DNA from 3 places in the Burkholderia sp. LMU1-1-1.1 genome. Region 2 is predicted to be linked to each of the others. Evidence: riboswitches for the same ligand, from Rfam matches in the RefSeq annotation. Region 2 holds a riboswitch; each other region holds the start of a gene.
The links. A riboswitch is a leader RNA that binds a small molecule or an ion and turns the genes downstream of it on or off. The one in region 2 is predicted to bind cobalamin.

Region 1 (7,887 bases), on a different contig from region 2:
CGGCGGCGTGACGCAGGAACGCGTGCTGGAGATCATGAAGGATTCCCGCATCGGCGCCTACGGCGCGATCGGCATATTCTGCCTGCTGCTACTGAAGTGCGCGATCTTGACCCAGATACCGCCCTCCAGGGTGCTGGCGGCCCTGCTACTGGCCCATCCGATGTCGCGGCTGATGGCGGTCTCGCTGATCTGGCGGCTGGACTACGCGCGCGCCGAGGGCAAGGCCAAGCCCCTGGCGCAAAAGATGCGCACCATGGAATTCGCCATCGCCGCCATCACCGCCCTGCTGCCGGCGCTGATGCTGATCTATCTGGGCTGGCTGTCATGGACAATGCTGATCAGCGGCTTGGCCCTGGCGCTGGTCGCGACCCTCTGGCTGGCACGGAAGTTCGTGCGGCGCATCGGCGGCTACACCGGCGATTGCCTGGGCGCCGTACAGCAAGTGACCGAAGCGATCTTCTACCTGTGCGTGCTCGCCGGCCTGCACACCGGCGCGCAGTTTTTCTGACCCATGCGGCTGATACTGATCCGCCATCCCCAACCGCTGGTCGATGCGGGCGTCTGCTACGGCAGCACCGATCTGGACGTCGCGCCGGGGGAGCTGGAGCGCACCCTCGCCGCGCTGGCGCCGCGACTGCCCGCGGGTTTGCCCGTATATTCCAGTCCATTGCGCCGCTGCGCGGGACTCGCCGCCTGCCTGTCGGCCACTCCGATCTTCGACGCCCGCCTGGTCGAAATGCACTTCGGCGGCTGGGAGATGCGCGCCTGGGATGACATTCCGCGCGCCGAAATAGACGCCTGGGCCGCCGATATGGTCGACTACCAACCGGGCGGCGGCGAGAGCGTGCTGCGGATGGCCGCGCGCATCGCGGCCTTCCACGCCGACCTCCAGCGCCAGCTGGGCGACGACGGCGGAGCCATCGTCATCTGCCACGCGGGCGCCATGCGTCTGCTGTCCGCCTGCCACGCCGGCCTGGCGCCGCCGGAGATGGCCCTGCAAGCCGCCCGGATTCCACACCATATCGCCTACGGCGCCACTTTGATCCTAGAATAAATCCGGGCCCGGACTCAGCTCGCGGCCATGCGCAGCTTGAAGAAGGCGTTGACCGTCAGCCTGCCGACAGCAGGATCATCGACCAACAAATGGGGTGCCGCGAGATGCCCGGAGTGGAACACCTGGCCGTTATAAAAAATCGCCCTGTTGAACTTGGGTTCAACCGTTAGCACCTTCTCGAAATGCTCGTCCGAGGCGATGGCGAATGTCGGCGGCTTGGTGAGTACCGGTGACTCCCCCGCCTGTTCCATGCGCCTCAATTCGCGCAGCAGCGCGTTGATTTCCGCAGGTGGCAACCTGGGCTTGAAAAAGCTGGTGCCGCCCAGCCGCTCGTCCTTGAACAGATACAGGACCATGGCCCCGACGCCCTCCATCGGCTCCAGATCGTAGGAATCACGATGCGGCATGCGCTGGCCCGGCAACAGCTGCTCCGGACGCCGCGTCGCCAGCGACAGACGGCAGGCGATACCGAGCACCCGGCGCGCTTTGAGCGGCGCACGCGCGTGCAGCAGGAACGCTTCCTGCACGCTGGAGACGAAGCGTCCCGTCAACGGCAATTCCGGTCCGGGATAGTAATTGCCGGCCGAGTCGAGGAACTCTCCGCGCTGGAGCGCCGCGTATTCCACCATCGTTTCGGGTTCCGCCAAAAAGTTATCGACGATGACGACTTGGTGGCCGTCGAAAAGCGGCACCACTTTCACCACCGGACGCGGATTGACCATCGGGCGCAACGTCACCGGAGCGGATGGCGGAACAAGACGAGGGTCGAACATGGGCACTCCAACGACAGCAGGTGAACCACCTGGCAAGGTGGCGATAATGATAGCAAAAAAGCCAGAACCCCTTCACCGATTTATTTTTCGCTAGTTATCAAGTCCCACACCAAACCCGTATAATGACCGGCTTTGGTGCCCGCGCGTCCGTCCGGACGCGCAGTTAAACGGGAAACACGAAGCCGCCCCGCGGCCCACGTGTGCTGCCCCCGCAACGGTAAGCAAGTGTCGCGCGGCGCGCGACAAACCAGCTCTGACAACCACTGTGCTCCGCATGGGAAGGTGAGATGGTCTAACTTGCCAGCCCGGATACCGGCCAAAGCAGGTGGAAGTGGGCGAACCGAATGTGCGCGCGCATCTCTCGGTTTTCCGCTTCTGTTCAATCTGGCCCACGGGGAAGTAGGCCGGTTGCTCCTAACAGAAAAATAAATCATGTCCTTTCCTATCTCCCGCCTGGCACGCCGCCCGGTGGCACTGACCTCGCTGGCACTGGCAATGGCCGCCGCTTTCTCGCACACCGGCGCCTACGCCGACGAGGCGCCCGCCGGCACCGTCGTGGTGACCGCCACCCGCACGCCGCAGGCGCTGGCCGACATCATCAGCGACACCGTCACCATCAAGGCCGAACAGATCGCCGAAGCCGGCGCCGGGTCGGTGGTCGACCTGCTCAAGCGCCAGCGTGGTATCGAAGTGACGCGCAACGGCGGCGCCGGCAGCTCGTCCAACGTCTACATCCGTGGCGCCAACAGCAATCAAAGCATCGTGCTGGTCGACGGCGTGCGTATCGGCTCTTCCACCACCGGCGCGGCCAACTGGAGCGCCATCCCGCTGACCGCGATCGATCATATCGAAATCGTCTACGGTTCACTGAGCTCCCTGTACGGGGCGGACGCCATCGGCGGCGTGATCCAGATCTTCACCAAAAAGGGCCAGGGCGCGCCGGCGGTGACGGCCTTCGCCGGCTACGGCAGCGACAACACGCGCGAAGCCGACGTGACGGTATCGGGCGCCACGGGCGGTGAGCACAGCTTCGGTTACGCGGTCAGCGCCGGCAAGGAAAAGTCGGACGGCTTCTCGAGCGCACGCCCCGGCCTGTCCTCGTACAATCCGGACGACGACGGCTACGACAAGGAAAACGTCTCCGGTCAATTCAGCCTGCAGCTGGCCAAGGGTTACGAGGCCGGCGCGCTTTTCATGCACAGCAAACTCGATTCGCAATACGACAGCGCCAACGCCGGCTCGTACGACGTGCGCAGCAAGAACGTCATCGACACCGCCAGCGTTTACGCCAAGGGACAGCTGACGCCGATGTGGGACAGTCTGCTGCAGTACTCGGAGACCAAGGACAAGGGCGAAAACTACACCAACGCCGGCGCCAGCGGTTATGCGCGCATCAACACCAAGCAAAGCTTTATCACCTGGCAGAACGATCTGCGCATTGGCGCCGATTTGCTGCAACTGCTGTATGAACATCGCAAGGAGGAAGTGCGGACCAACGGCTTCGACCTGCGCGATCCAGAGCGCACCACCAACTCGTTCGCCGCTTCGTACAACGCCCGTCGCGGCGCCAATCTGCTGAGCGCGAGCGTCCGCCGCGACAACACTGCCTACGGTTCGCAGAATACCGGCTCGGTGGGCTACGGCTACAACATCACGCAGGCGCTGCGCGCCACCGCCAGCTACGGCACCAGCTTCCGCGCGCCGACCTACAACGAGTTGTACTTCCCAGGCTATGGCAATCCGGCCAACAAGCCGGAAAAAGGCCGCAACGCCGAAGTCGGCCTGCGCTACGACGACGGCGTCAACGCGTTGAGCGCCGGGTACTACCGCAACCGCTTGACGGATATGCTGGTTAACATCAACCCGTGCCCGTTCGGCCGCACCGGCTATCCGAGCGGCTGCGCCTACAACGTCAATCGCGCGACGCTGGAGGGGATCACGCTGTCGGCCGCCACAAAGCTGGCCGGCATCAACCTCGCCGCCAACGTCGACCTGCAAGACCCGAAAGATGAGACGACCGGAAAACGCCTGCTGCGCCGCGCCAAAAAGCACGGCAACGTGACCGCCGACTATGGCATCGGCGCGCTGAAGGCCGGCGCGGAGCTGGAAGTGTCGGGCGACCGCTATGACGATGCGGCGAATCGCAATCGGCTGGGCGGCTACGGTCTGGTGAACCTGTACGCGACCTACGCCTTCTCGCGCGACTGGTCTGCGCTGGTCCGCTGGAATAACATCGGCGACAAGCGGTATGATCTGGCGCGGAATTACGCCACGCCGGGTTCGAATGTATTTGCGGGCATCCGCTACGGCTATAAATAGGCCTGGGTAAGTTGAAACCCGTGGAGACACGTAGGGCGGATTAGCGCAGCGTAATCGGCCATCGCCGCGCCGCCGACGGCTCATACATGGCCGATTACGCGGTTCCCGCTAATCCGCCCTACCTGTCTCCAGTGTCATCGCTAAGTCTTGCTTAAGCTTGTAATACTGTAATCTGCCAGTGCTTCCCACTCTCTGAAAGTAGTGCATGCATTCTTTCTCACGCAATCTGCAGCAGCGCGCCGCCGTCACCTTGACCGGCCTGGCCCTGTTCGCGTTTGCCAGCCTGGTTTTCTCGGGCATGACCGGTTCGGTCGCGATTCCCCTTTCCGATATCCCCGCAGCGGTCACCGATCTGCTGCATGGCCAGACCTCGACCTTGTCCGCCACCCTGCTCGACCTGCGCCTGAGCCGCGCCATCACCGCCTTCGTCACCGGCGCCGCGCTGTCGCTGGCCGGCGTCATGATGCAAGCGCTGTTGCGCAACCCGCTGGCCGACCCGTATGTCCTGGGCATATCCTCGGGCGCCTCGGTCGGCGCGCTGGCCGCGCTGATGTTCATGTGCGCCGCGTGGATGGTCGACGCGGCGGCCTTCGCCGGCGCGGTGGTCGTGTCGATGACGCTCTACATGCTGGCGCGGCGCGACCTGCGCGGCGGCGCGGCGGCCGAAGGCGGCACCGCCCTGCTGCTGCTGACCGGCGTGATCCTGTCGTCCGCCTGCATGGCGCTGGTCACCCTGATGCTGTCGATCGCGCCGGAGAGCCGCCTGCGCACCATGGTGTTCTGGATGATCGGCGACCTGTCCGGCGCGCCGCTGCGCTGGATGCCGTGGGTGGTGCTGGCCGGGGCGCTGATCTTCGCGCTGCGCAACGCGCGCGCCATGAACGTGATGGCGCTGCACGCGGAGGCCGCCGCCACCCTGGGCATCCGCGTCGGCGCCCTGCGCAAAGGCCTGTTCTTCACCTCGGGGCTGCTGACCGCCAGCGCCGTGACCAGCGCCGGCAGCATCGGCTTCGTCGGCCTGATCGTGCCGCACGCCTGCCGCTTCGCCGTCGGTCCCGACCACCGCTTGCTGATCCCGGCGGCGGCGCTGGCCGGCGGCAGCTATTTGCTGCTGGCCGATACGCTGGCCCGCACCATCATCGCGCCGCAGCAGTTGCCGGTGGGCGTGGTCACGGCCCTGATCGGCGCGCCGGTGTTCCTGTACCAGCTACATCGGCTGCGTAAATAATATGATCAGCACCCACCACCTCTCCCTGAAAATCGGCAAGCGCCAGCTGATCGCGGACCTGAACTGGCTTGTCCAGGACGGCGAATGCTGGAGCGTCATCGGCCGCAACGGCGCCGGCAAAAGCACCCTGCTGCGCACCCTGGCCGGCCTGCGCCCGCCGGACGGCGGCCACGTGGCCATCGGCGGGCGGGCATTGAACGAGTGGCCGCTGGCCGAACTGGCACGCCAGCGCGCCTTCCTGGCGCAGAGCCGCAGCGACGCCTTCGCCTACACCGTGATCGAAACCGTGCTGTCGGCGCGCCATCCCTACCACGACAACCGCTATTGGGAAGGCGGCGAGGACCAGGCAATCGCCATGAAGTCGCTGGAGGCGATGGAGGTGGCCGAACTGGCCGCGCGCGACGTGCGTACGCTGTCCGGCGGCGAACGCCAACGCGTGGCCATCGCCGCCATGCTGGCGCAGGACACGCCGCTGCTGCTGCTCGACGAACCGGCCAACGCGCTCGATCTGGGACACCAGGTCGGTGTCATGAAGCTGCTGTCGCAGCTGTGCCGCGAGCAAGGAAAGACCGCCGTCATGATCGGCCACGACCTGACCCTGGCGCACGGCGTCTCCACCCACGCGCTGCTGCTGATGGGCGACGGCCGCTGGCTGGCCGGCACCACCGCCGACGTGATGCGGGCCGATCTCCTGAGCGAGTACCTGGGCCACCCGATCGACATCATCCAGCACGGCAAACGCAGCATCTTCATTCCCACCGAGGACAACGAATGACCGACCAGAACACAGATATCGCCGCCGAAACAGCGGCGCTCAACGAGCGCCATCGCGTGCGCATGGAACGCAAAAAGGCCATCATCGACGCGCAGATCGCCGCCGCCGACAAGCAAATCGGCATCATCATCGTCAACACCGGCAACGGTAAGGGCAAGAGCTCGAGCGGCTTCGGCATGGTGATCCGCGCCCTGGGCCACGGCATGAAGGTGGGCGTGGTGCAGTTCATCAAAGGCGCGATGCAGACCGGCGAGGAAGCTTTCCTGCGCCGCTTCCCGGACGAGGTGAGCTTCCACACGATGGGTGAAGGCTATACCTGGGAGACGCAAAACCGCGAGCGCGACACCGAAAAAGCGCTGCTGGCGTGGGAACAGGCGAAGAAATTCCTCGCCGATCCCGATATCGGCCTGGTGGTGTTCGACGAACTCAATATCGCGCTGAAATACCGCTATCTGGACGTAGAGATGGTGATCAACGACCTGCTGGCGCGTCCGCCGATGCAGCACGTGGTCATCACCGGCCGTGGCGCGCCGCCGGAACTGATCGCCATCGCCGACACAGTGACCGAAATGGAAGTCGTCAAACACGCATTCAAGGCCGGCATCGGCGCGCAACTCGGGACCGAGTGGTAATGGCGACGGTCAAAGCGCTGCTGATCGCCGCCGTGGCCTCCGGCCAAGGCAAGACCACCGTGACGGCGGCGCTGGCGCGCAAGCTGGTTCGGTTGGGCAAACGCGTGCGCGTGTTCAAGTGCGGTCCGGATTTCATCGACCCGATGCTGCTGGAGCGCGCCAGCGGTGCGCCGGTGCGCACGCTGGATCTGTGGATGGTCGGCCCGGAACAATGCCGCGCCCAGTTGGCGCGGGCGGCCGCCGAAGCGGATGTGATCCTGATCGAAGGCGTCATGGGCCTGTATGACGGCACGCCGTCGTCCGCCGACCTCGCGCGCGAGTTCGGCGTGCCGGTGATGGCGGTGATCGACGCCTCCTCGATGGCGCAAACTGCCGGCGCGCTGGTGCACGGCCTGCGCGATTACGGCCCGGTCGACATGGCGGGCGTGATCGCCAACCGCGTCGCCAGCGAAAACCACGCCAAAATGGTGGCGGCGTCGCTGCGCGATATTCCGTTGTTCGGCACCATGCCGCGCCAGACAAGATCGCTGCCGGAACGCCATCTCGGCCTCGTGCTGCCGGGGGAAGTGAGCGACATCGACGGATTGCTCGACACGCTGGCCGACCAGCTGGTGTTCGACGAAGCCGCGTGGGAGCGGCTGCGCGCCATCGACATCGCCATTCCCACGTCCATGGCCCCGGAACCGGCGCCCGCACTGGTCGGAAAAACCATCGCCATCGCGCGCGATCCGGCGTTCATGTTCCTCTATCCCGCCAACCTGGATACCCTGCAAGCGCTCGGCGCGACCTTGACGTTCTTCTCGCCGCTGGCCGACGAACCGGTGCCCGATGGCGCCGACGCGGTCTATCTGCCCGGCGGCTACCCGGAACTGCACGCCGAAGCGTTGTCGCGGGCAGGCGCCTGGAAATCGTCCATGCGCGCCGCCCACGAGAAGGGCGTCCCCATCGTCGCCGAATGCGGCGGCATGATGGCGCTGGCCGATACGCTGGCCGACCAATCCGGTGCTATTTGGCCGATGGCCGGCCTACTGACCGGCAGTGTGGCAATGCAGCCACGCCTGGCCGGTCTCGGACCGCAGGCGCTCCCCACGGAACAGGGAATCCTG
Region 2 (7,887 bases):
GTGCGCCCCCGATGCGTCTGCGAGATAGCGCAACGCGCTGGGCAAGCTGCCGCCATCGCCGGCCCCGGCGCGCAGCGACGAGGTGAACACCGGCAGCACGTTCATGCCGCGCGCTTCCAGCGCCGTCAGCATGACGTCGATGAAGCGCGTGTTCCCGCTCATCCAGTGGGCGCGGTAAAACACGATCCCCGCGCTTGGACGCGCCGGATCGCGCAACGCCAGCCAATCAGCCAGGCCGGCGCCGGGTGCCAGATCGGGGTGATAGATACCGTGTTCCGGCAGCGGGTGCGCCGGCTCGAAGCCGAAGCCGGTCAGCAGCAGGTGGTCGGACAGATAGCGTAGCAGCTGCGCCAGATTGGCGCTGCCACCGGCCTGGAAGTACTTCAATGTCATCTGCAGCACATCCGCCGATACCGCCGACACGGCGGCCAGCTCGGGGTCGGGCTCGCCGGTGCCGCTGACAACGATCAGATGCCGGCCATGGCGGCGTGCGTGGTCCACCAGCTCCGTAAATCCTGGAACGCTGCCAAGTCGGCCCAGTACGCGCACGATGATCACCCGCGCCGCGCGCAAATCCCCCGCCAACCACGCCGCCATCGAGGTATCGGCATCGAGCGACTGCAGGTTAACTCCCGCCACGCGAGCGAAGCCCGAAGGCAGCTGCGCCTGCGCCTGGTGCAACACCGTCAGATCGTTGGACGCATGCGTCAGCAGTGCTACGTCCGCCGGGCCGGCTGCTGTTTCAATCATCTTTGGGTTCCGGTGCGCAGGTATCGCCTTCACCAAGGCGATGGAATATCAGGTCGCCTACTTCGCGACCGCCGATCAAATGCTCGTTGACGATGCGTTCCGCATTGGCCTCATTCACCCGCTGGTACCACACGCCTTCGGGATAGACCACCATCACCGGCCCCTCGTAGCGGCACGCCACCATGCAATGGGTCCGCGTGCGCTTGACGGCAAGCTCCGGATGGGCGTCGATCATTTCGCCCATGCGCTCGAACACGGCCTGCGCGCGCCCCTCGACGGGAGCGCAACGCGGGCCGACGCACATGAATACGTGACGGTGGTGGGTTCTCATCGATCGGCGAAGCGCTTGTGGAAGAAGCCGGTCAGCGCGCCCAGCGCCAGCCAGAACCCGCCATTGGCGAGCGCGGTCGCATAGACAAAGGAACGCTGCAAATGGTCTGGCGCGACGCTGGCATGGACCGGCGGCTGCGGCGCGCCGACCAGATGCGGCAACACCAGCAGCGCGACGGCCGCCAGTTTCAGCGCCCAATGGCGGCCGAAGGCCAGCATCGCCAGCGCGGTGGCGGTCGACATCGCGGTCGCGATCCACCAGCCCTGGCGTGCGGCCACCGGCGCGGCGGCGGTACCGGGCAACTCCGGCGGCAAACCGATGGACGGCGCCAGGAAGAACACCGCGTAACCGGCGGCGCCCCACAGCAGGCCGGATCGCCAATCGACCGGCCGCCCGCGCAGCCCGATGGCGGCCGCCAGCAGCAAGCCATAACCGACGGCCATGCTGACGTCGGCCAGCGCGGTGTAAAGCGTGCGCTCTACGCCATCCTCAGGCTGCCAGCCTCCGTGTTCGTGGGGTGCTTCATGCGCTGCTTCGTGCATATGTTTAGCGCCATCGGCGTGCGTATGCGCCACCGGCTCCGCCTCGGCAGCCGATTCCAGCACCTCTACCTGCGCGATGATGCGCGTCACCTGCAAGTGCTGCACGCCGGTCAGCAGCAAGCCGGCCAGCAGGCCGGCCGCCGCCGCGGTGCGAACCATGCGATTGAACATACCGGCGCCCGCGCCGGCCCCGGTACGGCTCAATGACACGGGAAGCCCGCCGAGTGGCGGCTGTCGTGGGCCGCGTTATGCAGCGCTTCCATCGATGCGAAACCGGCGCCGAACAACAGCACCGCGCCCAGGCTCGCGGCCATCAAGGCCGCAATCAGCTTGTCTTTCAGTGCGACGGGACGGACATGCGCATCGGCTTGGCCGGCGTGGATAGTGTTGATGGACATATTGGTTTCTCCGAAAAGCAGCGACGACCACGGGGTCGGAAAGCTCGTATCGGAAGATGAACCAGGTGGGAGACGAATGCGGCGCCAAGGGAGAACCGGAACGAAGATGCGCGGATCAAACCATGACAGTTCTCCACCCGTATCGCCCTCCGCAATACAAACGTGTTTACCGCTACTGGCTGGTTTCCGGGCTGGCGAGTGGGCATCCGTGCGGACACGCCTGGATTTGCGCCTTCCCATGCAATCGCACAGTGGCATCGTACAAATCCTTAACCTCGCTTACCGTTGCGGGGGCAGCGCCGGCATTGCCGTTCCAGCGGAACGACGCACCGACTTCCCATTTAAATCTGCAAACGATCATTTGCAGATACCAGAAGCTGACTACCGGCGCAGTATAGGTCTGCGACTGCGGAATTGCAAGACGATCATGCCATCGTGCGCGGGCCGGTGACGATACGGTCCTGGTTTCAGCCGTCCACCGGATGCGCCGGTGTGCTCAGCATCAGCTGATAGAACGCCAGGTCCAGCCAGCGGTCGAACTTGAAGGCGGCATGACGAATGGTCCCTGAGTGCACGAATCCCAGCTGCTCGTGCAGGGCGATGCTGGCCGCGTTGGCGGCGTCGATGCCGCCGACCAGGATGTGCAGGTCGGCCTGCCGCGCGGCGTCGATGATAGCGCTTAGCAAAGTGCGTCCCAGTCCCTTGCCGCGCTGGTCGCCCCGCACATACACCGAGTGCTCGACCGAGTATTTATTGGCCGGAAAGCCGCGAAACGCGCCGTAGCTGGCGAATCCCAGCAACTCGCCCGCCCCGTCCTCCAGCCCGATGACCGGATAGCCGCCGGCGCGCTTGGCCGCAAACCAGTTCTTCATCGTTTCCATTGTGCGCGGATGGTACTCGTAGAGCGCGGTCGAGTTGGCGATCGCGTCATTGAATATGTCGAGAATGGCTCGCGCGTGGCGCTCTTCCGTACAGCTGATGAGTTGCATTGGGGCTCCGAAATAAGGATTTTGATTGAGACTCGTCAACATGATAGACGATAAATCTCAAGCCTTTCAACGGCCATCCCTGCCATCCAGACATTTTCGTACAGAAAATAAAAACAAACGGATAGACTGGGTTACGGATGCACTTTCCTTGTTGTAATATTACGAAAAAAGGGGTATCGCGCCTCATTAAGAATAAATATAACGAGGTAGCATTAATCATGAAACTAGCTCACGCGCCCTCCATTCGAACCAGGCTAATCTGGCTGGTGGTGGCGTGCATCGTCCCCGCGTCGCTGATGGTGGTGAGGATGATCGCCTCCGACTACGAGCTCGCGCGCGCCGCCTTCATTCGCAGCGCGATGACGACCGCCCACGCCAACGCGATGGCGGTCGACAAGGAATTCGCCGTCATCGAATCGACCCTCAAGGCGCTCGCCACCTCCCCCAGCCTGATCGGCGACGACCTCAAACCATTTTACGGGCAGGCGCGCGCCATCTGCGCCAGCCAGGACATCTTCAACATCCTGCTCGAAGACGGTACCGGACAACAGTTGATCAACACCTTCCAACCCTACGGCACCACGCTGCCCAGCACCGGCCTCGGTCCGTCGTTGACCTACATGCGGAGCAACGACGCCACCGCCATATCCCAGGTCTTCATGGGACCCGTCTCCAAACGCTACATCGTTTCGGTCGGCATCCCGGCCATCAGAAAGTCGGGCGGTTTCCACGCCTTGAGCGCGGTGGTGACGGTGGAGCGCTTCAGCACCATCCTCAAGCAGCAGCAATATCCCGAACACTGGATCACCACCATCCTCGATAACAAAGGCACGGTGGTCGCGCGCACCAGCGACATGCATCGCTACGTCGGGCAGCAAGCTATTCCCGAGGTGCTGGAAAGGCTGAGGGAACGGCCGGAGGGCGCTTTCGAAACCCAAACGCTCGACGGCAAGCCTATCCTGGCGGTCCTGGCCAAGGCCCCCAATTCGCAATGGACGGTGGCCATCGGCATTCCCATCGAGGTGTTGAACTCCCAGTTGCTTGCCAAACTGTGGACGCTGGTGCTGTCGACCATCCTCCTGCTGGGCGGCGGCCTGCTGTTCGCCTGGTACATCGGCAACCGCATCAGCCGCTCGATCCGCGACCTGGTGGCGCCGGCGCTCGCCCTCGGCGCCGGCGACAGCATCGAGCCGGCCACCTACGGCCTGCGCGAGGCGAACGAAGTGGGACAGGCCCTGGTCAAGGCGTCGAGAATGCACGCGCTGGCCAAGCACCAGGCCACGCACGATCCGCTGACCGGCCTGGCCAACCGCGCCATGTTCACCGAGTTCCTCGCCCGCCAGTTGAGCCTCTGCGAACGCAATCAGGAACCGATGGCGGTGCTGTATCTGGATCTGGACAACTTCAAATTCATCAACGACACCTACGGCCATGGCGCGGGCGACGAGCTTTTAAAAGATGCCGCCGACCGCCTGCGCTCCGAACTGCGGAAATCCGACATGGCCGCAAGGCTCGGTGGCGACGAGTTCGCGGTGGTGCTGGTCGCCAGCGGCGAGGAGGACGCGGCCGGCGTCGTCGAAAAGCTTTCCCACCGCATGGCGATGCCCTACGAAATAGACGGCCATGAATTGCTGGCCGCCGCCAGCATCGGCGTGGCCGTGTATCCGCAGTCGGCCAGCACCGCCGACGACCTGATCGCGTTCGCCGACGATTCCATGTACAAGTGCAAGGCGGAGCGCAAGCGGGCGCGCGCCGTCACGATCGACTAAGGTCGCCCAGGCGGCCGGTCAATCGCGGCCGGCGCCTTCCACATACACCTCGTCGCCGCAGCCCACCGCGCGCGTACGCGCAGGCGCGGCGTTGCCCACCATCTGCTTCAATTCACCGTCGGTGCTGAATTCGAGCGGCAGCGAAACACGGATCTCCTGAAGGTATTTACGCTGCGTGCAAATCAGCGTGATGCTGTCGGCGACCTGGGCGCCGTAGCTAGCCTTCACCCGCTCGAAGAAATCGTTGACCCGGAACGACTTGCCAACGCTGCCCAACACGATCTTGCCCACTTCCGAATCGTTCACCACCCGCACCGCCGACGCGGCCTTGATGAAATAGTCGTCCGGCGACAGCGATTGGCATTTGCCATGCTTGTTCCACTCGTAGGCGCCGAAGGTTCGCTCGTAGAAGAAGTTCGGCATCCACGGCGCCACCTTGTCGATGGTTTCCTGCTTCAGCGAGAACTGCTCGCCCTTGCAGCTGCCGTAATTGTTACCGCACTCCTTTTTGTTCGGCCACAGGCCATGCAGGTTCAGGTTCTTCGCCTGCAGCGTGCCGCCGTTCATGGCGTCGCATTCCGGCTTTTTGCCATTGTATTTAACGTGTTCGCAAAAACCCGGCTGCCAGGTGATCGCCAGCAGATAGCTATCCTGCTTGTTGGCGATGTTGCACGAGCCTCCGGCGGCGGCGATCTCGCGCCCGCGCTGCGCCTTGCTCGGCTTATCGCTCAACTCCGGCGTACCGCATTCCTTGCGCACCCAGCGCAATGCCGGCTGCGCGCCCGGTACCTCGACCCTGATCCAGTCGTAATCGACCTTGTTGATCTCGCGGACCGTGTATTCGGTTCCCGGCACGATTTTCTGCGCGCCCGGATTGCTTTGTTTGGCGAAGGAAGAGAAAGCCTCGCAGCTCTTAATGGCGGTGAAACTGCCATTGGCCGATTCGCTGGCGCTGCAACCGAACGCGGTAAACACTAGCAAGAAGGCGGCTGCGGGGACGGTGTGACGGGGCATATCGGCTCCTGAATAAACGAAATGCCGATATCTTAGCGGACTTTCTTAATAAAAGGCTACGGTGCGCCTGGTACGGCGAATATGTTGATTTAGACTGGTCCTCCCGGCGCCACGGCGTTGACGATCAAGCGCCGCAGATCGCCGTCGTGGTGGAAGCCGGCCCGCTCGGCGGCCGACGCATCGAGCGGCGGCTGGCGTCCGAAGCCCTGCTCCAGGCGTTCGTCCGGCCGATACTCGACCAGCGCGCGGCGATCGTCGCCGAATTCCAGCGCCAGGCCGTCCACCACTTCGGCGATGGTCAGCCGCAGCACCGGCAAGGTGTAGTCGCGGCGCCCGGCCGCATGCGCTGGCGCCAGGGCCGCCGCGTGCAGCAGGTTGTCCACGCAGCAGCCCACCGACATCCACCAGGCGACCGCCTGTGCCGACACCGGACACGTAAAGCGTTCGCCATCCCTGAGTCGCCAGAAGATGTCGCTCATGAAGGCCGACAGCAGGCCGGATGGCGCTGGCGGGCGCGCAACGATGCCCGGCAGGCGCAGGATGCGCCCATCCAGCCAGCCGCGCCGGCTGTAATCCTGGATCAGCACCTCGCAGGCGAGTTTGTGGGCGCCGTAACTCAGGTGCGGCCGCATCGGCGTGTCGTCGCCGATATGCTCCGGCAGCGGCGCGCCATACACGGCGATGCTGCTCGAATAGACCAGCACCGGCGGCCGGCTCCGCCCTTGGCCCTGGGCCTGAACACGGCAGCACTCCAGCAGCGCCATCGTCGCATGCAGGTTGACCGACAGTCCGAGCGCGAAATCCTGCTCCGCCGCCCCACCCGGCACGCTGGCCAGGTGGAAAAGTACATCGACCGGCTGCGCGAAGGCTTGCGCCAGCAGCGCGGTGTCGGCAACGCTCCCTTGCAACTGGCACACGCGCGGGTCTGTCGCGGCGCGGTCGAAACGCATGTCTATCGACGTCAAAGCGGTGACGTGGCGGCCGCCGACACCATCCTCCAGCAGACGCCGCACCAGCGCCCGGCCGACAAAGCCGCTGCCGCCGGTGACCACGACGTTCATGCGGCCGCCCCGGCGAACAGGACGTGCTGCCGCGCCGTCAACACGACGACCGACCCCGGCGCCAGCATGGCCGCCAGTTGCTCATTGGCCGCAATCGCCAGCCAACGCTCGCCCAGGCCGAGGGCGGCATCGTCGTTCGACAGCCAAACTTCATCCACCAGGTCGACCGAGGGCGCCGGCTCGCCGGGACGCGCCAACACCTGGTTGCGAACGACGCATTCGATGCCCAGGCTCTCTTCCTCCAGCAACCGACGCCACACCGGTGCGCTGGCCGCGGCAAGATCGTCCAGCGTGACACCGGGAGCCGCGCGCAGCATCACAAACACCTTGCTGGCGCCATCGCGGCCGCCGCGACCGAGAACTTCCCGTTCCGCCACCGGCAGCTTGACCACGCTGGCCTGGTCGACGAATCGATCCTCGTCCGGTTGCAAGGTCTCGCGGTAGAACGGCGCGGACATCGCGGCCGCCGCCTGCGCCGGATCGTCGAACCAGACCTGGGTGACGAAGTCCCGGGCGGCGGCAAAGGTGTCGGCGCCGCCATCGGGGACCCGGAAGCAGCCGTCGAACACGTGATTCTGAATATACCGGCGCGGTGCCAGATGCGGCTGCCCGCCGATGAAACGCACCACGGCGGCGCCGTGCACGTCGCGCATATAGCTATGGCATTGCCGCAAGGTCATGCCGCCACGGCGGCGGCCGACAATCATCAACTTAAGCATATGTTCTCCTGAATGAGTGGCTTAGCCGGCGTGCGCGGACCGCACCACGCGCTGGTCGATCACGCCGAACGGACCGTCGGCGCCATCGTCGCCGCGCGCCTGCATGCGCACGCGGTCGCCGAACTTCATGAACGGCGTGCTGGCGAAGCCGGCGTCGATGATCTCGATCACCCGGCGTTCGGCGATACACGCCGAGCCGGCAGCCCGGTCGACATTCGAGACCGTGCCCGAGCCGACAATGGTCCCCGCGCTCAGACGGCGCGAGCGCGCCGCATGGGCCACCAGTTGCCCGAAGCTGAACTGCATTTCGCGTC
Region 3 (7,887 bases), on a different contig from region 2:
CCCACTGTGCGGCGTCGGCCAGATCGTCCTGCATCGCGCCGCCCCATTGCTTCCAGCCGGCCTCGAAGTGCGCCTGGCCGAAGCCGGTGCTGCCGCGAAACTCCGGCTGGATCACCACATAGCCGCGCGAAGCCAGGAAGGCCGCCTCCTGGTCCCACTCCCACGAGGCGCCGCGCACATGGGGCCCGCCGTGCACCAGCACCACCGCCGGGCGCGGCCCGGCCGCCTTGACGGCCGGCATGGTCACATAGGCGGGAATGGAACGGCCGTCGCGCGCCGTGTAGTGGTGGAAGCTGCGCGGCCCCATCTGCGCCGGCTTGAGGTCGGGATGCGTGCCGCCCAGGCCGATCACGGCGCCGGTGGCGCGGGTGTAGAGCACGTACTGGGGCGGCTGGCGGTCGGAGGCCGAACGGATCAGCAGCACGGGCGAGCCGAGGCAGTCGGCGCCGCACAGCACGGTGTTGATGGTCCCGGGCAGGGCGGCGTCGATCTTGGCCTGGTCGGCCTTCATGCGCCCGTTGAACCAGACCGTGGTGTCGGCGTCGGTTTCCAGATGGATGCCGATCAGCCGTTTGGTCGGGTAGTCGATCTCGGCCGTGCCGCGGAAATCGAAGCCCTCCGCCTCCACGGTGGGTTCCTTGTCCATCGCCATCGTCTTCAGGTCGTAGCGGAACAGCGCGGCATAGCCTTTGTGGGACGCTTGCACGTAGAGCGTGTCGGCGCCGTCGAAGAACAGCGGCGCGAAGCGCCGGTTCTCGTAACACAGGCCGTTGTCGATCTGGGTCCAGCTTGTCGCGTCCGGTTGGCGGTAGGAGGCGATGCAACGGCCCTTGACCTTCGACAGCACCACGCGCGGCACGGCGTTGGCGTCGGTGATCCAGCGGTCGCTGGCCTCGGGCTGGCCCCCCTCGAACGTGCTGCTCAGCTTGAGCGTGCGGGTGTTGAGCCGGTACAGGCGAGACGAGGCGGGGCCGAGGTCGGTGTGGTTCCAGCGGTATTTCTTCACCAGGATGTCGTCCGAGCCGTCGTTGGCGGCGCCGTGGAAGGCGTAGTCGGCGGTCAGGACGCGGCTGGTCAGCATCGAACCGGTCGGCGGCGCGTCGGTGTTGTGCGCCCAGTTGCCGTTGATCAGATGCCGGTGGTTGGCGCCGTCGCGGTCGATGGCGAACTCGTCCAGGTTGGTCTCGAAATTCAGGCGCATGTTTTTCAGCGTGAAGCCGATGCGGTTTTCGGAGATCCAATGGGTGGCGTGAAAGACGGCCGTCTCCGGATCGACCCGGCTGACGACCTTGACCTGTTTGAGGTCGGCGGTATCGCGGATCACCAGCGCCTGCGTGCCATCGGCCAGCATGGTAACCATCGCCACATAGCCGCCCTTGGGCGAGAGCGCGGCGTGGCTGACTTGACTGGTCTGGAAGAAGCCGGCGACGGCCGGCATGTCGTCGGCGGCGGCGTGGTGCAGCGCGGCCGCGCACAGTGCGGCGGCCAATAGGTAAAAACGGGAGCGTCGCATGCAATGACCAATGTCGTTAGGAATTTGGCAATCCTATTCGGTATGGACTTATTTGTCTATGCGCGGACGCAAGATCACCTTGCGGCAACTGTCCTTCTTGCGAAAAAACACCGGGGTCAGGTCCACCAATTCTACACGTCCTGGACCGTAGGGCGGGCGGTTTGCCCGCTACTGCTCAGCTTGTGTAGAAATGGTGGACCTGACCCCGGAGTTGCGGGTTGTTACTTTTTATCAGGCGTTGACGGCGTGGCCGTTTTTGGACGACCAGCGGTACAGGCCCACGACCACGAACGTGGCGACGATCAGCGAGATGATCATCGTGTGCGCTTCGCTCAGCGAGTTGTGGATGGCCAGCGGCTCGCCTTCGCCCGACAGCACGATCAGGCCGGCCAGCGCGACGTTGAACAAGCTCTCGCCGACGATGAAGCCGGACATGACCAGCACCGCGAGGCGCTTGGCCGTTTCGCCGCCGGCCGATTTGCCGCAGGCGCGCTCGAAGAAGTAGCCGGCCACCGCGCCCACCACCACCGGCGTGATCACCGAACTAGGCAGGTAGATCGCCAGGCCCACGCCCAGCGGCGGCAGGCTGTATTTGTCGTTGCTGGCTTTTTTCAGCACGAAGTTGATCGCCACCAGCACCAATCCCACCAGCACGCCGTAGCCGAGCAGGTTCCATTGCAGGTTGCCGCCGATGACGCCCTTGGCCAAGGTCGAGATCAACAGCGCCTGCGGCGCGGCCAGCGGCTGGTCCGAGATCGAGTCGAGGTTCGGCGCGCCGACGAAGCCGTTGGCGTGGTTGAGCAGCTCGAGCACCGGCGGCACCACGCAGGAACCGGCGAACACGCCGATCAACAGCGCGACCTGCTGCTTCCACGGCGTGGCGTCGACCAGTTGGCCGGTTTTCAGATCCTGCAGGTTGTCGTTGCCGATGACGGCCACCGCCAGCACCACGGTGGTGACGAACAGCGCGAAGGCGATCAGTGCCTGCGCCACTTCCGGACCCATGATGCTGCGGCCGACCATACCCACGCTCAGCGCCGCGCCCAGGATCGTCAAGATGGCGATGCCCGACACCGGCGAGTTGGAGGAGCCGATCAGGCCCGCCATGTAGCCGCACACGGCTGCGGCGAGGATGCCGGCGACCAGGATGTAGGCGATGCCGACGGCCACCAGCGGGAAGGCGATCGACGACAGCGGACCGCCCTGCAGGAAGCTGGTGAGCAGCCAGCCGGCCGGCACCATCGCCACCAGGGTGACCAGGCCGACGATGAAGATCGGCATATCCATCTCGGTGCGTTCCAGCACGGCGCCATCGAGCTTGGCGCGGCGCGCGGTCTCCATGGCCGATTTCAGGCCGCCGAAGATCGGCTTGGCCAGGCCGGCCAGGGTGATGATCGCGGCGATGCCGATCACGCCCGCGCCCATCATGCGCACTTCGGTTTTCCAGATGCCCAGCGCGTGGCCGGCGGCGTCGACGCCGGCGGCGGCCGGGGTCAGGGACGTCATCAGCGGCACCATGATGCCCCAGGCGATGACCAGGCCGGCGAGCATCGCCAGGCCGACCGTGATGCCCATCAGGTGGCCGGCGCCGATCAGCGCCAGCGAACCGGAGGCGCCGATGCCGGTGGCGCCGGCGCCCGTGCGGAAGTAGAACGACAATTCGCCGGCCATTACCTTGACGGCGGCGCCGGCGGCGAACAGCGCCGAGCTGACGGCGCCCAGCACCACCGCGCGCAGGCCGGCCTTGCCCTCGGCCGCGCCGGCGCGCGAGGCCGTGCCGACCTTGAGCACCTCGGCGGCGGCGACGCCCTCCGGATACGGCAGGTTCGATTGCGACACCAGCGCGCGGCGCAGCGGCACCGTGTACATCACGCCCAACACGCCGCCGATGGCGCAGGCACCGAAGGTCGGCCAGAACGGCACGTGCGCCCACCAGCCGATCATCAGCAGGCCTGGCAGCACGAAAATCACCGACGCCAGCGTGCCGGCGGCCGAGGCGATCGTCTGGACGATGTTGTTTTCCTGGATGGTGGCGTTCTTGAAGGCGCTCAAAAGCGCCATCGAGATCACCGCCGCCGGAATCGACGTGGCGAAGGTCAGGCCCACTTTCAGGCCCAGGTAGACCTGTGCCGCCGTGAATACCAGCGTAATCAGGATGCCCAGAATAATGCCGCGGAGGGTGATCTCCCTCGGGTTGGACGGTGCAGCTATGCTCATCTTCAGCACTCCGGTTGAAAAATATTGTTTATATGGTCAGAAAAACGGAAAAGCGACTCATGATATCCGAATCCCGTCCGGGTCAGCAGGTAAAATAGCGGATTGTCAGAACGATTTTGAAGGTCAGAGCATGTCGATACAATGGTACCCGGGGCACATGAACGCCGCCAAGAAGAAGGCGGCGGAGCAGATGGAGAACACCGATCTGGTGATCGAGGTGGTCGACGCGCGCCTGCCGGAGGCCAGCACCAATCCGATGGTGGAGGAGCTGCGCAAGTTCCGCCAGCGTCCGTGCCTGAAGATCCTCAACAAGATCGATCTGGCCGATCCCGCCGCCACGGCGGCGTGGGTAGCGTATTACAACGCGCAGGAGGGCGTGACGGCGTTCGCGATGACGACCAAGAAGCCGGCCGACGTCACGCGCGTGCCGGAACTGGCCAAGCAGCTGGCGCCGCACCGTGGCGTGCCGACCAAGCCGCTGCGCATCATGATCATGGGGATTCCCAACGTCGGCAAGTCGACCCTGATGAACGCGCTGCTCAAGCGCAAAGTGGCCAAGGTCGGCGACGAGCCGGCGGTGACCAAGCAGCAGCAGAAGCTTTATCTGGACAAGAACACCATCCTGGTCGACACGCCCGGCATGCTGTGGCCGAAGATCGCGCTGCCGAGCGACGGCTTGATGCTGGCCGCCAGCCACGCCATCGGTTCGAACGCGCTGATCGAGGAGGAGGTGGCGGTGTTCCTGGCCGACGAGATGCTGAAGTACTATCCGCAGCTGCTGGTGGCGCGCTACGGCTTCAAGGACATCGAAACGTTCGACGGCATCGCGGTGGTGGAGGGCGTGGCGGCCAAGCGCGGCTTCCGGCAGAAGGGCGGCGACCTGGATTTCGAGAAGGCGTCGCACACCTTCCTGGGCGACTACCGCAGCGGCACATTGGGCCGCATTTCGCTCGAGACGCCGGCGTCTCGCAAGGAGCGATTGGATGCATACGCGGTGGAGGCGACCGCCAAGGCGGCCGAAAAAGCCGCGATCGCCGAAGCCAAGGCCGCCGAATACGCCAAGGGCAAACGCGGGACGTAAACAACTTCGTTAGCACCCAACCCGCAGATCCGGGCAGGGGTCGTACCCCACTGGGTACGACCCCGCGTCCGCATCGCGGGTTGACTGTGCGGGTTACCCGAACTTGAAACTACTCACCGCCAGCGCCCCCATAAACGCATCCTCGTGATACGGCACCGCCGCCGGCTCGTCCTCGGCCGCGCCCAGCGCCACCATCAGCGGCAGCAGATGCTCCTCGCGCGGATGCGCCATGCGCGCCGCCGGCGCCTTCTCCCACTCGATCAATGCCGCCGTGCGCTCGGCCGGCGGCAGCGCCATGGCCGCGCGCAGCCAGCCGTCGAACTGATGCGACGCCGCCGCGCCCTGTGCGTTGAACGCCCGCAGATTGTGATAACTCAGGCCGCTGCCGACGATCAGCACACCTTCCTTGCGCAGCGGCGCCAATAGACGGCCCACCTCCAGATGCGTCTTCGGATCGAGTCCGTGCTTGAGCGACAGCTGCACGATCGGCACGTCGGCGTTCGGGTACACCGGGTACATGGCGCTGAAGGTGCCGTGGTCGAATCCACGCTGCTCGTCCAGCTGCGCGGGGTGTCCGCCGGCGTCGAGCAGTTGTTTGATGTGCGCCGCCAGTTCGGGCGCGCCCGGGGCGCTGTATTGCACCTCGTACGTGTGGGGCGGGAAGCCGCCGTAGTCGTACAGCATCGGCGGCTTGGCCGACGACGACAGCATGAAGTCGCGGCCTTCCCAGTGCGAGGTGACGACCAGCACCGCCTTCGGTGTCACGCCCAGTTGGCGCGGGATGTCGCGCAGCGAGGCGTCCAGCTTGGCGTACAGGTGGCCCACCTGGTCCATCATGAATGGCCAGGGACCGCCGCCGTGGGAGAGGAAGTAGGTGGGAAGGGTATGGGGGGTGCTCATGGTGGTGCTCCGGGTATGGTGTTGATATCCATACTATAGGGATGCGGGAGGCTGCGATCAATGCGCGAAATGTAGATAGGTCATATCTATTTCCTGAATCATGGAGGGGCTGGTGGCGGCTCATGGATGGCGGATTACGCCGTTCCGGCTAATCCGCCCTACGTGTCTCCGCGGTGTTCTTGGGCTCCGGGCCGGGGGAGGATGGGGGACCAACCGCGTATAATGCCCGGGTTCTGGTGCCTGCGCATGTGTTCACGTGCGCGGTTAAACGGGAAACACAGGGCCGCTTCCGCACTCCGCGAAGCGGCCAAGGTGTGCTGCCCCCGCAACGGTAACGCCCGCGCCTTGTCGAGATATGCTCCGACGACCGCGCCGGCCAGCCCGGATATCGGCCAGACAGGGGGGAGCGCGCGCCGTCGACCGGCGCGCGGCTTCCGTACACTTCCGACTTGCGGGGACGCAGGCGCGGATGTCTCTTTTGAAAACGATTTGCCATGAATTCCTTCGCGTTTGTTCCGCCTTCGGCGCCACGTTTGCTGGCCGCCGCCGTTTCCCTTTGCTTCATCGCCGCCGCCCTCGCGCCGGCCCCCTCCATCGCGCAAGATGCCGTCGGCGCGCAGGTCGCCCAAGTGCTGGCGCCGGTCGTTATTACCGGCTCCCGCTTCGACGCCGATCCGGCGCTGGCCCCGATCGGCGCCACGGTGATCTCGGCCGAGGACATCCGCCGCGCCGGCGTCAGCGACGTCAATTCGGCGATCCGCAAGATCGGCGGCGTCTATGGCCGTCAAAGCCTGAACGGCAGCCCGGATTTCGATCTCGATCTGCGCGGCTTCGGCACCAACAGCAGCCAGAATATGGTGATCGTCCTCGATGGCGTGCGCCTGTCGGAAAATGAGCTGAGCACCGCCATCCTGTCGACCATTCCGGTCGATACGGTGGACCGCATCGAAATCACGCGTGGCGGCGCCAGCGTGTTGTACGGCGACGGCGCCACCGGTGGCGTGATCAACATCGTCACCAAGAGCCCGGGCAAGAACACCCGACGTGGCAGCGTTTTCGTCGAAGGCGGCCGGTTCAACGCCGGCGAGGCGCGCGTGTCGGCGGCACAGGCCTGGGATGGCTTCGCGGCCGATGCGACCCTGGGCCACCAGCGCACCGACAACTATCGCGACAACAACGAATTCAAGCAAACGCAGTTCAGCGGCGGCGCGCAGTGGTTCAACAACCTGGGCCGCGTGGGCTTCCGCTATGAAGGCGCGCGCCAGGACATGCGCCTGCCAGGTTCGCTGACCGAGGCGCAATTCAACTCCAATCCGCGCCAGGCGGCCACGCCGAATGACCACGGCTCGCTCGACAGCGACCGCTTCACCCTCTTCAGCCAGTACCGCCTGGCCGGCTACGATCTGGCGGCCGACCTGTCGTACCGCAAAAAGACCGTCGATTCGGCTTACTTCTACACTGGCGGGTCGTCAGTCGGCACCAGCGACAGCAAGCAGATTCAGTTCTCGCCGCGCGTACGGCGTCTCGGCGAGATCGGCGGCATGCTCAATGAGGTGGTGGCCGGCGTGGACCTGAGCAAGTGGGAGCGCACCGCCGCCACCGCCGACGCCGAGCAGAGGTCGAAGGCGTTCTATTTGCGCGACGAACTGCGCTTCGACACCGCGCATCAGGGCCGGATTTCGGCGGGCGTGCGGCGCGAGATCTTCGACAAGAACTTTAGCAATCCGGATGGTTTCGCCACCACCGCCTACGACGTCGCACAGGGATTGAACGCCTGGGAACTGCAAGCGAGCTATATGCCGCTTACCGGCGTGACCGTGTTCGGAAAAGCGGGCCAAAGCTATCGGGTCGCCAACGCCGACGAAAACGCGTTCACGCCGGTGATCAATGCCGCGCTGCTGCCGCAGAAGTCGCGCGATCTGGAGCTGGGCGCCAGTTACGCCGACGCCTCGCGCAAGGTGACGGCGCGCGTATTCCGTCATAACTTGAGCAACGAGATCTTCTACGATCCGACGATGTTCGCCAACGTCAACCTCGATCCAACCAAACGCCGGGGCTTCGAACTGGATGCGGAACAGCGCATCGCCACCGACTGGACCGTCAGCGCGCATTACCAGTACGTCGACGCCAAGTTCCGCGAGGGCGCCAACAGCGGCAAGCAGATGGTGCTGGTGCC

Region 1: it holds a riboswitch for cobalamin, as region 2 does, so the genes downstream of both, MRBLMU1_RS21255 (TonB-dependent receptor domain-containing protein) here and MRBLMU1_RS01755 (CbtB domain-containing protein) in region 2, are expected to answer to the same signal.
Region 3: it holds a riboswitch for cobalamin, as region 2 does, so the genes downstream of both, MRBLMU1_RS04360 (TonB-dependent receptor) here and MRBLMU1_RS01755 (CbtB domain-containing protein) in region 2, are expected to answer to the same signal.

What each region holds. Positions count from the first base shown of each region.
Region 1 is NZ_JBEGHG010000026.1:1,845-9,731, forward strand. Features, by position in the region: gene MRBLMU1_RS21240 (adenosylcobinamide-GDP ribazoletransferase) at 1-508, shown strand, start outside; gene MRBLMU1_RS21245 (histidine phosphatase family protein) at 512-1,054, shown strand; gene MRBLMU1_RS21250 (DUF6445 family protein) at 1,069-1,827, opposite strand; cobalamin riboswitch at 1,944-2,162, shown strand; gene MRBLMU1_RS21255 (TonB-dependent receptor domain-containing protein) at 2,260-4,146, shown strand; gene MRBLMU1_RS21260 (FecCD family ABC transporter permease) at 4,352-5,374, shown strand; gene MRBLMU1_RS21265 (ABC transporter ATP-binding protein) at 5,376-6,149, shown strand; gene cobO (cob(I)yrinic acid a,c-diamide adenosyltransferase) at 6,146-6,781, shown strand; gene MRBLMU1_RS21275 (cobyrinate a,c-diamide synthase) at 6,781-7,887, shown strand, end outside.
Region 2 is NZ_JBEGHG010000001.1:448,977-456,863, forward strand. Features, by position in the region: gene MRBLMU1_RS01740 (cobaltochelatase subunit CobN) at 1-750, opposite strand, end outside; gene MRBLMU1_RS01745 ((2Fe-2S) ferredoxin domain-containing protein) at 743-1,081, opposite strand; gene MRBLMU1_RS01750 (CbtA family protein) at 1,078-1,794, opposite strand; gene MRBLMU1_RS01755 (CbtB domain-containing protein) at 1,824-2,021, opposite strand; cobalamin riboswitch at 2,182-2,411, opposite strand; gene MRBLMU1_RS01760 (GNAT family N-acetyltransferase) at 2,489-3,010, opposite strand; gene MRBLMU1_RS01765 (sensor domain-containing diguanylate cyclase) at 3,229-4,779, shown strand; gene MRBLMU1_RS01770 (ribonuclease T2 family protein) at 4,798-5,793, opposite strand; gene MRBLMU1_RS01775 (NAD-dependent epimerase/dehydratase family protein) at 5,883-6,854, opposite strand; gene MRBLMU1_RS01780 (EthD domain-containing protein) at 6,851-7,573, opposite strand; gene MRBLMU1_RS01785 (fumarylacetoacetate hydrolase family protein) at 7,595-7,887, opposite strand, start outside.
Region 3 is NZ_JBEGHG010000003.1:172,691-180,577, reverse strand. Features, by position in the region: gene MRBLMU1_RS04380 (alpha/beta hydrolase family protein) at 1-1,513, opposite strand, end outside; gene MRBLMU1_RS04375 (OPT family oligopeptide transporter) at 1,745-3,730, opposite strand; gene ylqF (ribosome biogenesis GTPase YlqF) at 3,861-4,811, shown strand; gene MRBLMU1_RS04365 (DODA-type extradiol aromatic ring-opening family dioxygenase) at 4,905-5,711, opposite strand; cobalamin riboswitch at 5,929-6,122, shown strand; gene MRBLMU1_RS04360 (TonB-dependent receptor) at 6,206-7,887, shown strand, end outside.